DNA from 3 places in the Streptomyces sp. CG4 genome. Region 1 is predicted to be linked to each of the others. Evidence: riboswitches for the same ligand, from Rfam matches in the RefSeq annotation. Region 1 holds a riboswitch; each other region holds the start of a gene.
What was found. A riboswitch is a leader RNA that binds a small molecule or an ion and turns the genes downstream of it on or off. The one in region 1 is predicted to bind cyclic di-AMP.

Region 1 (4,547 bases):
CGTCTTCGGCGACCCCATGGTCAGCTGGCGCGACCACATGCCCGAGGGCATGCTCCTGAAGTCGACACCCGCCGCCTCGAATTTCGACTGCCCGCAGCCCGGCCACACCCTCGTCGACTACTGCGACGCGGCCGGCATCCGCCGCCTGGTGACCGACGAGGACATCATCCCGGTGGAGACGTTCATCGGCTACGGCGAGTGGTTCCAGCAGCAGCTGGTCCCCGACCTGGAGCGGGTGCGGGTCGTCGCCGTGGACCGCGACAAGAGCGGCGGCTTCGAACTGAAGCTGGACTCGGGCGAGATGTTCACCGCGCGCGCGGTCGTCGTCGCCACCGGGCTGTCCGGCCTCGCGCACCTGCCGGCGGAGCTCAAGGGAGCTGCGGCCGACGGACCGGCGCCCACGGGCCCGGTCTCGCACAGCTCCCAGCATCACGACCTGGGCAGGTTCGACGGCAAGGAGCTGATCGTGATCGGCGCCGGCCAGTCCGCGCTGGAGACGGCGGCGCTCGCCGCCGAAGCGGGGGCACGCGTGCGTGTGGTCGCGCGCGGCGCGGCCGGGTCGCCTTCGGCGCCCCGCCCTGGGACCAGCCGAAGCTGCGCCCCGAGTCCCCGTTCGGCAACGCCTGGTCGCTGTGGGCGCTCAGCCACTACCCGCACCCCTACCGCTATCTGCCCGAGGCCACCCGCCACTACCTGGTCCGCCGCGTCCTCGGACCGCTCGGCGCCTGGTGGCTGCGCCAGCGCTTCGAGAGCGCCGTGCAGGTGGAGGACGTCGAGCGGGTCGTGGCCGCCGAGGCACCGGACGGCAGCCCCGTGCTCACGGTGCGCACGCACGGCGGGCGCACCGAGCGGCTCACCGCCGACCACGTCATCGCGGCCACCGGCTACCGCGTCGACATCGCGGCGATGGACTTCCTCGGCCATGAACTGCGCACGCGGCTCGCGGTGAGCCGTGGCACGCCCAAGCTCGGCTCCGGCTATGTCTCCTCCGTGCCCGGCCTGTACTTCACCGGCCTGCCGGCCGCGTCGTCGTACGGCCCGGTGATGCGCTTCGTCTGCGGCACGGAGTTCGCCTCCCCGCGGCTGGCGAAACACCTGGCGGCGGCCCACGGGTGAATCCGCGCGAGGCAGGGAAAGCGGTGGACGACGTCATCAAGGCGCCCGCGGGCGCCACTTGAGGCTGATCAGTACGTAAGTACGCAGGACTACAAGATGAGTCGGCAGGGCGCGGTATCCGTATTCTCTGATCATGGCAGCCTCCCCCGCGTATGCACTGATCGCCACCGACCTGGACGGAACGCTGCTGCGCGGCGACGACACCGTCTCCGAGCGGTCGCTGGCCGCGCTGGCACGGGTGGCGCGGGCCGGTGCCCGGCACCTGGTGGTGACGGGCCGCCCCGCCCCACGGGTACGGCCCCTCCTCGCGCACCTCGGCTGCACGGGGCTCGCGGTGTGCGGGCAGGGCGCGCAGGTCTACGACGCCGGATCAGGGCGCCTGTTGTGGTCGGTGCGGCTGGACCGGGAGCTGGCCGAGACCGCGCTCGGCAAGATCGAGGCGGAGGTGGGGCAGGTCTACGCGGCCGTCGACCAGGACGGCGTCGACGGGCTCACGCTCATCGAGCCGGGCTATCGGATGCCGCACCCGACCCTGCCCGCGGTGCGGGTCGGCCGGCGCGACGACCTGTGGTGCGAGCCCATCAGCAAGGTGCTGCTGCGCCATGCCGCGCTGCCCGACGACGAGTTGGCGGCCATCGCGCGCGCGGTGGTGGGCTCGCTCGCGACGGTCACCATGTCGGGGCCGGGGACCGTGGAGCTCCAGCCGTCCGGGGTGACCAAGGCCACCGGCCTCGCGCTCGCCGCCGAGCGGCTCGGCATCGCCGCACAGGAGGCTCTGGCGTTCGGCGACATGCCCAACGACATCCCGATGCTCGACTGGGCCGGACACGGAGTCGCCATGGCCAACGCACATCCCGAACTCAAGGCGGTGGCCGATGAGATCACCCTGTCGAACGAGGCCGACGGTATCGCGGTCGTCCTCGAAGGACTGTTCCCGACCGACTGACCGGCACCTCAGTACCCGGCCGAGTGGCCGGCACCTCAGTACCCGACCCGGTGACCGGCGCACCAGTACGCGACCGAGTGACCGGCACGTCGGTACGGAACCGGTCGACGGCCACATCGGCGCGCGGCCGTCCGCGGTGGGTCCGGTGGATGCCCGGCGGCCGCCCGGCACGTCCCCGTCCGTCAGGTGCGGGGACGTGCCGGACGGCCGGTGTCGTTCCGGTCCGCCTAAGGGGCGGCGGCTGTCAGTACGCGCTGTAGACGTTGTCGATCGACCCGTAGCGCGCGGCGGCGTAGTTGCAGGCCGCGGTGATGTTGGCGACCGGGTCGTAGAGGTCGAAGGCCGTACCGGCCACGTGGTAGGCGTTGAAGGTCGGCTGGATGACCTGGAGCAGGCCCTTGGACGGGGTGCCCGCGGCGGCGTTGGAGTCCCAGAGGTTGATGGCCATCGGGTTGCCGGAGGACTCCCGCATGATGTTGCGGTAAATGCCGTTGTAGCTGCCCGGGATGCCCTTCTGAGCCATGATCGCGAGCGACTCGCGGATCCAGCCGTTGAGGTTGTTCGGGTACCCGGCGGGGGTGGTGGACACCTTCGTGCTGGTCTTGCCGGTGGCCGCGGAGGCGCTGGTGGCGCCGATGAGCGGCAGGGCGAGAACGGCGGCACCTGTGCTGATGACGGCGAGGGTGCGGACGAGACGGTTGTTGCGGGTACGGCGGTGCTGAGCGGAAGCAGGCATGGGGAAGTCCTCTCCGACGCCTGCGAGGTGAGCTGTCGGGTTCGGGCGGGGAGGTGCCCGGCCGCGCCTCCGGAGAGGCACGGCTTCACCCCTAGCCGTTCCGGTGCGACGTGTGCCGTCCGGTCCGGCGACTTACCTGGGTCCCCCGCTCCTGCCCTATGAATGAGTTCGTAGATGGGGTTACGCAGGCGGTGGCAGGATTCGGCGTCCGCCTGGTGGCCGGGAACGTATGCGAGAGCACATGTCGGGAACAAGTACCGGATTCACACAACGCACCATTTGACCTTGATCTGCGCCGTATGGGGTGCTTGATCCTTTGCGGTTGCCAATGGCCAACTCGCCGACACGGCAAGGGGGGAAGGGGTGGTCGGGCGGATGCGGGGATCGATGGGCGCACGTGACCCAACTCACGAAATGGCAAATCAAGTCAAATCGGACATGGGGGATTTGGGCGGTTCGGTTGGGCGGTGGAACCCGTGGTGCGGTGCCCGTCGTTGTCGTAGTGGTCGCGTCCACCCGGAGGGGGCGCGAGGAGGGGTGTGCGGAGGGCCGTACGGAAGGTCGCGCGGAGGGAGGTGTGCGCGTTACTCCGCTCGCCGTCCGGTTCGCGACAAAGCGGGCAGATTCCTGTTAAGTCGATAAATGTCCGCTCTTACCACTTGATCAAAAACATACCGGTCATGATCCGATACCGCCTGGGCTGGACCGGTGGGCGCTATCGGTGATCGAAAGAGGACCGGATACGCTGACTTGAGTGATGGCAGCGACCTATCGACAAACCGTGTAATCGCCAGCAGACACCTGCAGACAGGAGACCCCTCGTGACCGTCGTCGGGCCGTTCGGGCTGAGCGTGCGGGACCAGGCTCTGGAAGCCGATGTCCAGGTCGGATTGGCGGCTGTCGAGGAAGGCTTGCTCGAGGCCACCAAGAGCGAGGTCCCGTTCATCACGGAGGCCGCGCAGCACCTCGTGCGAGCCGGTGGGAAGCGGTTCCGGCCGCTGCTCGTGATGCTCGCGGCCCAGTTCGGCGACCCCTATGCGCCGGGCGTCGTACCGTCGGCCGTGGTCGTGGAGCTGACCCACCTCGCCACGCTGTACCACGACGACGTCATGGACGAGGCGGCCGTGCGGCGCGGTGTGGACAGTGCCAACACCCGCTGGGGCAACTCCGTCGCGGTCCTCACCGGCGACTTCCTCTTCGCGCGTGCCTCCCAGATCCTCGCCGACCTCGGCCCCGAGGCGGTCCGGGTACAGGCCCTGGCGTTCGAGCGGCTGGTCACGGGCCAGATCCTGGAGACCGCAGGCCCCTCGGACGGCCGCGACCCGGTCGAGCACTATCTGGACGTGCTCGGCGGCAAGACGGGGTCGCTGGTGGCGGTCTCGTGCCGGTTCGGCGCGATGATGTCGGGCGCCGACGAGACGGTCGTCGATGTGCTCACCCAGTACGGTGAGCGGCTCGGGGTCGCCTTCCAGCTCGCCGACGACGTCCTGGACATCGCCTCCGACTCGCACGAGTCCGGCAAGACCCCCGGCACCGACCTGCGCGAGGGCATCCCGACGCTGCCCGTGCTGCGGCTGCGCGAGCGGGCGGCCCGGCTGGGGCTGCCCGAGGACCTCGCGCTGTGCGAGCTGCTCGACTCCGACCTCAGCGACGACGCCCGGCACGCCGAGGCGCTGACCGCGCTGCGCGCGCACCCCGCGCTGGAGCAGGCCCGCCGGGACACCGTCCGCTACGCGGAGGAGGCTCGCG
Region 2 (4,547 bases), 180 kb from region 1:
CTCGTCCACGCGCTTGAGCGCCTGCGGGAAGCTGATCTTCTCGCGCTGGGAGAGGGCGTCGATCATCGCCTCGGCGCGCTCGCCGATGCCCCGCTTGGGCACGTTGAGGATGCGGCGCAGCGGCACCGAGTCCTCGGGGTTGGCGAGGACGCGCAGGTAGGCGAGGACGTCGCGGACCTCCTTGCGCTCGTAGAAGCGGACACCGCCGACGACCTTGTAGGGCAGGCCGACGCGGATGAAGATCTCTTCGAAGACACGGGACTGGGCGTTGGTGCGGTAGAAGACCGCGACATCGCCGGCCTTGGCCTCGCCCGCGTCGACCAGGCGGTCTATCTCGTCGGCGACGAACTGGGCCTCGTCGTGCTCGGTGTCGGCGACGTATCCGGTGATCCGCGCGCCCTGGCCGGCGTTGGTCCACAGGTTCTTCGGGCGGCGGGACTCGTTGCGCTCGATGACCGCGTTGGCGGCGGACAGGATGGTCTGCGTGGAGCGGTAGTTCTGCTCCAGCAGGATCGTCGTCGCGTCCGGGTAGTCCTCCTCGAACTGGAGGATGTTGCGGATCGTCGCGCCTCGGAAGGCGTAGATCGACTGGTCCGCGTCGCCCACGACGCACAGTTCGGCGGGCGGGATGTCGTACTCGCCAGGCGGTACGTCCACGTCCTCGGCGGCCCGCTCGCCGGTGCCGACCAGCTCGCGGACCAGGGCGTACTGGGCGTGGTTGGTGTCCTGGTACTCGTCGACCAGGACGTGCCGGAAGCGGCGGCGGTAGTGCTCGGCGACGTCCGGGAAGGCGCGCAGCAGGTTCACCGTCGTCATGATCAGGTCGTCGAAGTCGAGTGCGTTGGCCTCGCGCAGCCGCGACTGGTAGAGCGCGTAGGCCTGGGCGAGGGTCTTCTCGAAGCCGTCGGCGGCCTGGGCGGCGAAGTCCTCCTCGTCGATCAGCTCGTTCTTCAGGTTGCTGATCTTCGCGCTGAACGACTTCGGCGGGAAGCGCTTGGGGTCGAGGTCCAGATCGCGGCAGACCAGGGCCATCAGCCGCTTGCTGTCGGCGGCGTCGTAGATCGAGAACGACGAGGTGAAGCCGAGCTTCTTGCTCTCCCGGCGCAGGATGCGCACGCACGCGCTGTGGAAGGTCATCACCCACATCGCGTTCGCGCGCGGGCCGACGAGGTGCTCGACGCGCTCCTTCATCTCGCCCGCGGCCTTGTTGGTGAAGGTGATCGCGAGGATCTGGCCCGGGTGCACATTCCGCTCGGCGAGCAGGTGGGCGATGCGGTGGGTGAGCACACGGGTCTTGCCGGAGCCGGCGCCGGCGACGATGAGCAGCGGGGAACCGGCGTGCACGACCGCGGCGCGCTGGTTGTCGTTCAGCCCCGCCAGGAGGGCCGCCGGGTCGATCGCGGGGCGGGGGGCGCCGTCGCGGTAGTAGGCGTCCCGGTCCGGCGGCACGTCGAACTTCCCGCCGAACAGATCGTCCGGAAGCGACTCCGGAGCGTGATCGTCCTCGGGCGGCGGCGGGGTCTCCTCCTCGCGCCCGCGAGGGGTCTGGAGGTCCGCCAGGAAGCTGTCGTCAAAGAGGCTGCTCATCGCTCTCCGAGTCTAGGGCGCCCCACCGACAACCGTTCGCCGTCCCCGGAACATGGCCGGTTCGAGCGAGAGCCGGTCTTCACCGCCGAGGGACCCATCACCCACTCACGCTGCGGAACCGTCCGATGACACAGCCGTGAAACCGCCCTCAGGTCACGAAAATGTATCGGACATATCGCGCACCAACCTTCACAGGAGTCACACGAGTTGGCTAGCGTGCGGTCGGGCCGTACGACCCCTACCGGCGAACCCCGCCGGGCCGCGCGGCCTCCGCCGAGTCCGGCGTGCCCGCGTGGCGCCCGGAGCCGGGGACCCACCGATCCCGGGGTGAATCGGCCGACTCCCGCCCGGGACGACGCCGTAGGGCAACCCTTCCGAACCGCCGCCCGAACCCGACAGCTAACCCGGTAGGCGGTCCATTGGAAGGAGTCGCCTCCCTTGGCGTCGCATCGCAAGCCGCGCCCCGGCGGGACCATCGGCGCGGGCTTCCGCACCCCCGCTCTCGCCACCGCCGCCCTCACCTCCATGGCCGTGCTCTCGCAGAGCGCCGAGGCCGCCCCGGGAACCGATCACGCCAAGCCGAGCCTGGAGGAGGTCGAGAAGAAGGTCGATGACCTCTACCGCCAGGCCGAGTCGGCGACCGAAAAGTACGACGCGGCCAAGGAACGCACCGGCAAACAGCGGGGACGCGTCGACTCGCTCCGCAACGACGTCGCCCGGCGCACCGAGCGCCTCAACAAGGCCCGCGAGGAGCTGGGCTCCTTCGCCGCGGCCCAGTACCGCTCCGGCGTGGCCGCTCCTCCCACGGCCACGTTCCTGCTCGCGAACAACCCGCAGGACTACTTCGACCAGAGCCAGTTGATGAACCGGCTGACCACGCGGGAGAAGAGCGCGGTCGACGCCTACATCGGCGAGCAGGCCTCGACCATGAAGATGCGGCGGGAGGCCGCGCAGAGCCTGCAGACCCTCACGGACTCGCAGCACGACCTGCAGACCGCCAAGACCACCGTCCAGAAGAAACTCGCCTCCGCGCGCGAGCTGCTGTCGCAGCTGACGGCCCAGGAGAAGGCGCGGCTGGCCGAGATCGAGCGGCAGAAGCAGGAGGAGGCGGCGCGCAAGGCGGCCGAGCTGGCGAAGCAGCAGGCCGATCAGCAGGCCGGCTCGTCGTCGTCCTCGTCCACGGGATCCGGCTCCAGTTCTGGTTCTGGGTCCGGTTCCGGTTCTGGGTCCGGTTCGACGGGTTCCGGCTCCGGCGGCTCCTCGACGTCCGGCTCGTACGACACGAAGGCGGAGAAGGCGATCGCCTTCGCCCGTTCGCAGATAGGCAAGCCGTATGTGTGGGGCGCCACCGGGCCGGGCTCCTACGACTGCTCGGGCCTGACCCAGGCCGCCTGGAGAGCCGCCGGCGTCTCGCTTCCGCGCACCACGTACGACCAGGTCAACGCGGGCACCACGGTCTCCCTGGCGAATGCGCGGCCGGGTGACCTGGTCTTCTTCTACGACGACATCAGCCACGTCGGCGTCTACATAGGCAACGGCATGATGATCCACGCCCCGAAGCCGGGCGCGTACGTCCGCGAGGAGTCGATCTACTACGGCGGCGAATCGATCATCCACAGCGTGGTCCGACCGGGCTGATCGCCGCCGGGCCGGGGTACGCCCCGGCCTTCCGCGCTCCACGCGCGCGTGCCGCGTCTTTTGAACGCCCACGCGCGCGTGCCGGCGTCTTTGCCGCCCACGCGTGGGCAGCGGGTTCTTGCGCCCCATGCGCGTGTGGGGGCGTCGTGCTCCCCACGCGCGCCTGGCCCCCTTTTGCCACCCACCGCGCCTTGCGGTCTTTTGCTCCCGTCGTGCCTGGCGGCGTTCTTGCGGCTCACGCGCGCGTACCGACGTTTTCGCTGTCCACGTTTTCGCTGTCCACGTTTTCGCTGTCCACGCACGCGTGCCCTTCCCGGGCAGGGATCGCGTGGCTTCCGGCATCGGGCGCATGCCCGGCATCTCGGGTCTGCGTGCGGGGGTGGGTGGACCGGCTTCCCGCGGCCGGGGCCGCCGTGAGCAGTGTTCCTGTGTTGTGTGACCACACAGGGGCTGGCCGTGCTGGCGGCCACGCTGGCCGCGGCCGAGCGCACGGTGTGGCTCGCGCACACGGCGCTGGTGCTGTGCCGGCTGGGCCTGGTGCTCTACGGCTTCGCGCTGGCGCACTTCGACGTGCGGCAGGTGCTGGAGGGGACGGGCGACCACTGGATACCGGGCGGGGCGCTCGCCATCTCGGCGCTGACCGGGGGGCGAGACTGCTCATCGCCGGGGACGATGCGGGCCTGTATCTGTGGGACGACGACGATCGCGGTGTGCTGCGCGCCGTGACGGTCCTGCTGCTCGTGCTGGATCTGGCCTGGTGTCCGGTACTGCCGGCCGCCGAGGCGGCGCGGCCCCGGCTCGGCCACGACGAGCGGCGGTGGTCGACGGTGTTCCCGATGGGAATGACGGCGGCGGCACTGTCGGTCGCGACCGCCGTCGGTGTCCCGTGGCTCAGCCGGCCGGGACAGGTGCTGTTGTGGGCGGCCGTGGTGGTGTGGCTCGTGCTCGCCGCCGATGCGGTGCGCGCGGCCCGCGCCGGCGGCGGGGTCGGATGACCGTCAGGTCCACAGCACGGCCGTCAGGTCCACAGCACGGCGATGAAGATGTTCGCCATGGTCAGCAGGCCGACCGCGCCGAACGCGCCCTTTTCGATCTTCTCCTCGTCGCGCTTCACGTAGACCAGCCCGAGGATCACGATCAGCAGCGCCAGCTTGGCGCCGATCTTGATGGCGTTGACGTGGTGGTGGTCGGCCTGGTTGAGCCCGACCAGGATCACGCCGGTGACCAGCATGGTCACCGCGCCGTGCAGCATCCCGGGCACGAACCGGGCCGTGCCCTGGCCCATCGCCTTCATCTGAGTGAGGAAACCGCCGAGCAGCGCG
Region 3 (4,547 bases), 1.1 Mb from region 1:
CCGCCCTCGTCGCCCTGCAGGCCGCGCGCGACCCCCGTGAAGATCTCCTCCAGCTGCCCCACCTGCTCCGGCGTGAGCCGGTCGAACAGGGTGGCGCGCACGGTCGCGACGTGTCCGGGCGCCGTATGCTCCAGCACGGCCATCCCCTCGTCCGTCAGCACGGCGATGCTGCTGCGCTTGTCCCAGCGGCAGTTCTCCCGGCGCACCAGCCCGTCCCGTTCGAGACGGGTCACCGCATAGGTCAGCCGGCTGCGCGTGATCTTCAGTGTCTCGGCGAGGTCGGTCATGCGCAGCCGCCGGTCGGGCGCGTCGGACAGATTGGCCAGCACGGAGTAGAACAGGTGCGGCATGCCGGCGTCCTGCTGGAGCTGTCGGTCGATCGCGTCCTCCAGGAGGTGCGTCGCGGCGAGATACGCGCGCCAGGCGCGCTGCTCCTCGGGGGTGAGCCAGCGGGTCGTCATGCCGCCAGTGTAGGTTTGTTTCAAACTTGAACCAAGGCCGACTTCGCCACTTCCCAGGGAGAGCACGCCGATGCCGTACCCGTACGTGCTGCTGTCCGCCGCCGTCTCCCTCGACGGCTACCTGGACGACACCGGCCCCGAGCGGCTGCTGCTGTCCAGTCCGGCCGACTTCGACCGGGTCGACGCGGTACGGGCCTCGGTCGACGCCATCCTCATCGGCGCCGGCACCATCCGCGCCGACAACCCGCGGCTGCTGGTCAACTCCGCCGAGCGCCGCGCGGCCCGCCTCCGGGAGGGCCGGTCGGAGTATCCGCTGAAGGTGACCGTCACCGCCACCGGTGCCCTCGACCCCGACGCAAAGTTCTGGCACACCGGCGGCGACAAGCTCGTCTACACGACCGACCAGGGTGCCGAGCAAGCCACCCGCCGCCTCGGCGGCACCGCCGACGTCGTCCCGCTCGGCCCCGAGCTCGACTGGCGCGCCGTGCTGTCCCACCTGCACGACGTGCGCGGCGTACGGCGGCTGATGGTCGAGGGCGGCGGCACGGTCCACACCCAGCTGCTGCGGCAGGGCCTCGCCGACGAGCTGCAGCTGGTCCTCGCCCCGCTGTTCGTCGGCGACCCGGCCGCGCCCCGCCTGTTCGGCCCGGGCGGCTACCAGTCCGGCCGGCTGCGGCTGACCGAGACCCGCCGGATCGAGGACGTGGTCCTCATGCGCTACGAGCCCACGGCCCCCGGCACCGGGCCGCTCCCCACCGCCGCCGACCGCCACTGGCTGCGCACCGCCTGCGAACTCGCCGCGCTGTGCCCGCCCTCGCCCACGGCGTTCAGCGTGGGTGCGGTGGTGGTCGCCGCCGACGGTACGGAGCTGGCCCGTGGCCACTCGCGCGAGGGGGCCGACCCCGTGGTCCACGCCGAGGAGGCGGCGCTGGCCAAGCTCGACCCGGCGGACCCGCGGCTGGCCACCGCCACCGTCTACAGCAGCCTGGAGCCGTGCGCCCGGCGCGCCTCCCGCCCCGCGCCGTGCTCCGAGCTGATCCTCCGGGCGGGGGTACGGCGGGTGGTCACGGCGTGGCAGGAGCCGGACACGTTCGTGGACGCGGCCGACGGGACCGGGGTGCTGGTGAAGGGGGGCGCCGAGGTGGTCGTACTGCCGGAGTGCGAGGAGCAGGCCAAGGCGCCGAACAGGCATCTGGTGGAGTGACGCGCCCGGAGGATGCTCAGGGCCGGTGAAAACACCCAGGGCCCGGAAACCATTGGTTTCCGGGCCCTGGGCCTTCAGTAGCGGGGACAGGATTTGAACCTGCGACCTCTGGGTTATGAGCCCAGCGAGCTACCGAGCTGCTCCACCCCGCGTCGTTGTGACTCCAGTGTACGCCATGCGCAGGACAGCTTGCACACCGGTTAACCGCGGCATGTCCTCCTCGCCCCGGCCGCCCCGCGGTCGGGCCCTGATCGTCTTCACCCACGGTGACCGGACGACCGCCCTCCGCATAACATCTGAGACACCATCAAAAACCCGGATACTCCTGAACGGCGACCAACTCGCCCGATTTGCAGCGGTCGTGACCGGTAAGTCCCCACTGGAAAGCGTTAATGATCAAGCCGAACGGCTTGGAAAGTGACTCTGAGGTCTATTAACGTTCGATAACGCAGCGCGGTCGTCCCAGCCGTCACAAGAGGCGGCTCCGTGCGCACGCGCCGAATCCCGTAAGGGAACCGGGGAACCACCACCTTGGGGTGAATCACGCGCATACTGACGTGAACTCGTCGAGTCCACGCCCGGTATACGCGCGTAGGAGACCTTCCTGCTCCGAACCCGTCAGCTAACCCGGTAGGCGGAGGAAGGAAAGGAGCACGCCCGAGTGGCGTCCAACCGGCCCGCCCCAGAAGCCCCGTTCGAGCCCGCGCAAGCCGAGCCGGATACCTTCGGCTACGGCGCCTACCGTGCGGAGGAGGGCCCCTGGGAGGAGTGGAACCCCACCGAGGAATCCCTCAACCCCGTCCGCGGCCGGCACCGCGTCGCCAAGCAGCGCGGCGGATTCGCGCGCAGCTCCACCGTCCTCGGCGTCGGTGTGATGGCCGCCGTCGGCGCGGGCGGCATGGCCAGCGCCAACACCGGCAAGCCGCCGGTCTCCATATCCCTGCCCGACTCGGTGACCCACTTCTTCGGCGAGGACTCCGCCCACCAGCACCAGGCCACCGCCACCGGGCTCAGCAAGGTCGGCGTGACCACCGACAGCGGTGACAGCGGCGATGCCGGCGAGGCCCTGCGCAACCGGATCATGGCCCAGGCCGAGCATCAGCAGAGCAAGGCCGACAGCAAGGCCACCGCCGCCGCCGAGAAGCAGACCGCCGACGCGGCGGCCAAGGCGGAGAAGGAGGCCGCGGCCAAGGCTGCCGCCGCCAAGCAGAAGGCGGAGGCCGACGCCGAGCAGGCGGCCGAGGCCAAGCGGCTGGCGGAGCTGGCCAAGCAGTACCAGCTGCCCGTCGTCTCGTACACGATCACCGGCACCTTCGGTCAGCCCGGCGCGATGTGGTCCTCCGGCTACCACACCGGTCTCGACTTCGCCGCCCCCACCGGCACCCTCATCAAGGCCGTCCACAGCGGCACGATCACCGAGGCCGGCTGGGCCGGCGCCTACGGCTACCGCACCATCCTGACCCTGGACGACGGCACCGAGCTGTGGTTCTGCCACCAGTCCTCGATCAACGTCTCGGTCGGCCAGAAGGTCTCCACCGGCGATGTCATCGGCCGCATCGGCGCCACCGGCAACGTCACCGGCCCGCACCTCCACCTGGAGGTCCACCCGAACGGCCAGGCGTCCGCCATCGACCCGGCGCCGTGGCTGCGCGACAAGGGCCTCAACCCCTGACCATGGCATGCGTGTGAACGCGACGCCGGCGGCGGAATGAGATCATCCACCGTCGGCGTTGATGTGGAACATGACGTCTTTGCGCACACTCGGCTCTTCCGACCTCGAGGTCTTCCCGCTCTGCCTCGGCGGCAACGTCTTCGGCTGGACCGCCGACGAGGAGACCTCCTTCGCCGTCCTCGACGCCTACGCGGCGGCGGGCGGCAACTTCGTCGACACCGCCGACTCCTACACCGCCTGGATCGAGGGCAACAAGGGCGGCGAGTCGGAGACGATCATCGGCAAGTGGGTCAAGGCGCGCGGCAACCGGGACCGCGTCGTCATCGCCACCAAGGTCAGCCAGCACCCCGAGTACCAGGGCCTGTCCGCCGCCAACATCAAGGCCGCCGCCGACGCCTCCCTGCGCCGTCTGGACACCGACTACATCGACCTCTACTACACCCACTTCGACCAGCCCGAGGTGCCGGTCGAGGAGATCATCGGCGCCCTCGACGAGCTGGTGAAGGCCGGCAAGGTCCGGCACATCGCCGCCTCCAACATCAGCCCCGAGCGCCTCAAGGCCTCCCTCGACTTCTCCGACCGCGAGGGCCTGGCCCGCTATGTCGCCCTCCAGCCGCACTACAACCTGGTCTCCCGCGACACCTACGAGGGCCCGCTGCAGGACCTGGCCGCCAAGGAGGGCCTGTCCGCGGTGCCCTACTTCTCGCTCGCCGCGGGCTTCCTGACCGGCAAGTACCGCCCCGGCGCGACGGTCGACAGCGCCCGCGCGAACCGGGCCCAGCAGTACGCGGACTCCGAGCGCGGCCACAAGGTCCTCGCGGCCCTGGACGAGATCGCCGCCGCGCACGACGCCCCCGTCGCCACGGTCGCCCTCGCCTGGCTGGCCGCCCAGCCGACCATCACCGCCCCGATCGCCTCGGCCCGCACCGTCGACCAGCTCCCGGCTCTGCTGGCGGCGGCGGACCTGAAGCTGACGGACGAGGAGGCGGCGAGCCTGACGGAGGCGTCGGCGTAAGGCACCCGTAGGTCACCTTTCCGCCGCGACGGCGTGTTCCGGCGGTGCCGGACTATCGGCGACCCGGAGGGCTACGACCGGTACGGGTTGTACACGGAGTAGGGCGCCGCCGGATATCCGTACCCCGGCCACGCCGTCGCCACTGGTGCCGCGTGCACCGGCCAGGCCGGCGCGGCCGCCCGGGCCGCATACTCC

Region 2: linked by a shared signal. The riboswitch ahead of AB5L52_RS17505 (NlpC/P60 family protein) and the one ahead of AB5L52_RS18435 (transglycosylase SLT domain-containing protein) in region 1 are both predicted to bind cyclic di-AMP.
Region 3: linked by a shared signal. The riboswitch ahead of AB5L52_RS23310 (M23 family metallopeptidase) and the one ahead of AB5L52_RS18435 (transglycosylase SLT domain-containing protein) in region 1 are both predicted to bind cyclic di-AMP.

What each region holds. Positions count from the first base shown of each region.
Region 1 covers NZ_CP163525.1:4,059,749-4,064,295, reverse strand. The annotation lists partial or broken gene AB5L52_RS18445 (FAD-dependent oxidoreductase) at 1-1,116, shown strand, start outside; gene AB5L52_RS18440 (HAD family hydrolase) at 1,250-2,062, shown strand; gene AB5L52_RS18435 (transglycosylase SLT domain-containing protein) at 2,307-2,798, opposite strand; cyclic di-AMP (ydaO/yuaA leader) riboswitch at 2,803-3,015, opposite strand; gene AB5L52_RS18430 (polyprenyl synthetase family protein) at 3,620-4,547, shown strand, end outside.
Region 2 covers NZ_CP163525.1:3,876,203-3,880,749, forward strand. The annotation lists gene pcrA (DNA helicase PcrA) at 1-1,587, opposite strand, end outside; cyclic di-AMP (ydaO/yuaA leader) riboswitch at 1,849-2,018, shown strand; gene AB5L52_RS17505 (NlpC/P60 family protein) at 2,026-3,225, shown strand; partial or broken gene AB5L52_RS17510 (hypothetical protein) at 3,643-4,220, shown strand; gene AB5L52_RS17515 (hypothetical protein) at 4,244-4,547, opposite strand, start outside.
Region 3 covers NZ_CP163525.1:5,140,578-5,145,124, forward strand. The annotation lists gene AB5L52_RS23295 (MarR family transcriptional regulator) at 1-461, opposite strand, end outside; gene AB5L52_RS23300 (dihydrofolate reductase family protein) at 532-1,665, shown strand; tRNA gene AB5L52_RS23305 (tRNA-Met) at 1,744-1,817, opposite strand; cyclic di-AMP (ydaO/yuaA leader) riboswitch at 2,151-2,319, shown strand; gene AB5L52_RS23310 (M23 family metallopeptidase) at 2,327-3,337, shown strand; gene AB5L52_RS23315 (aldo/keto reductase) at 3,408-4,352, shown strand; gene AB5L52_RS23320 (PrsW family intramembrane metalloprotease) at 4,424-4,547, opposite strand, start outside.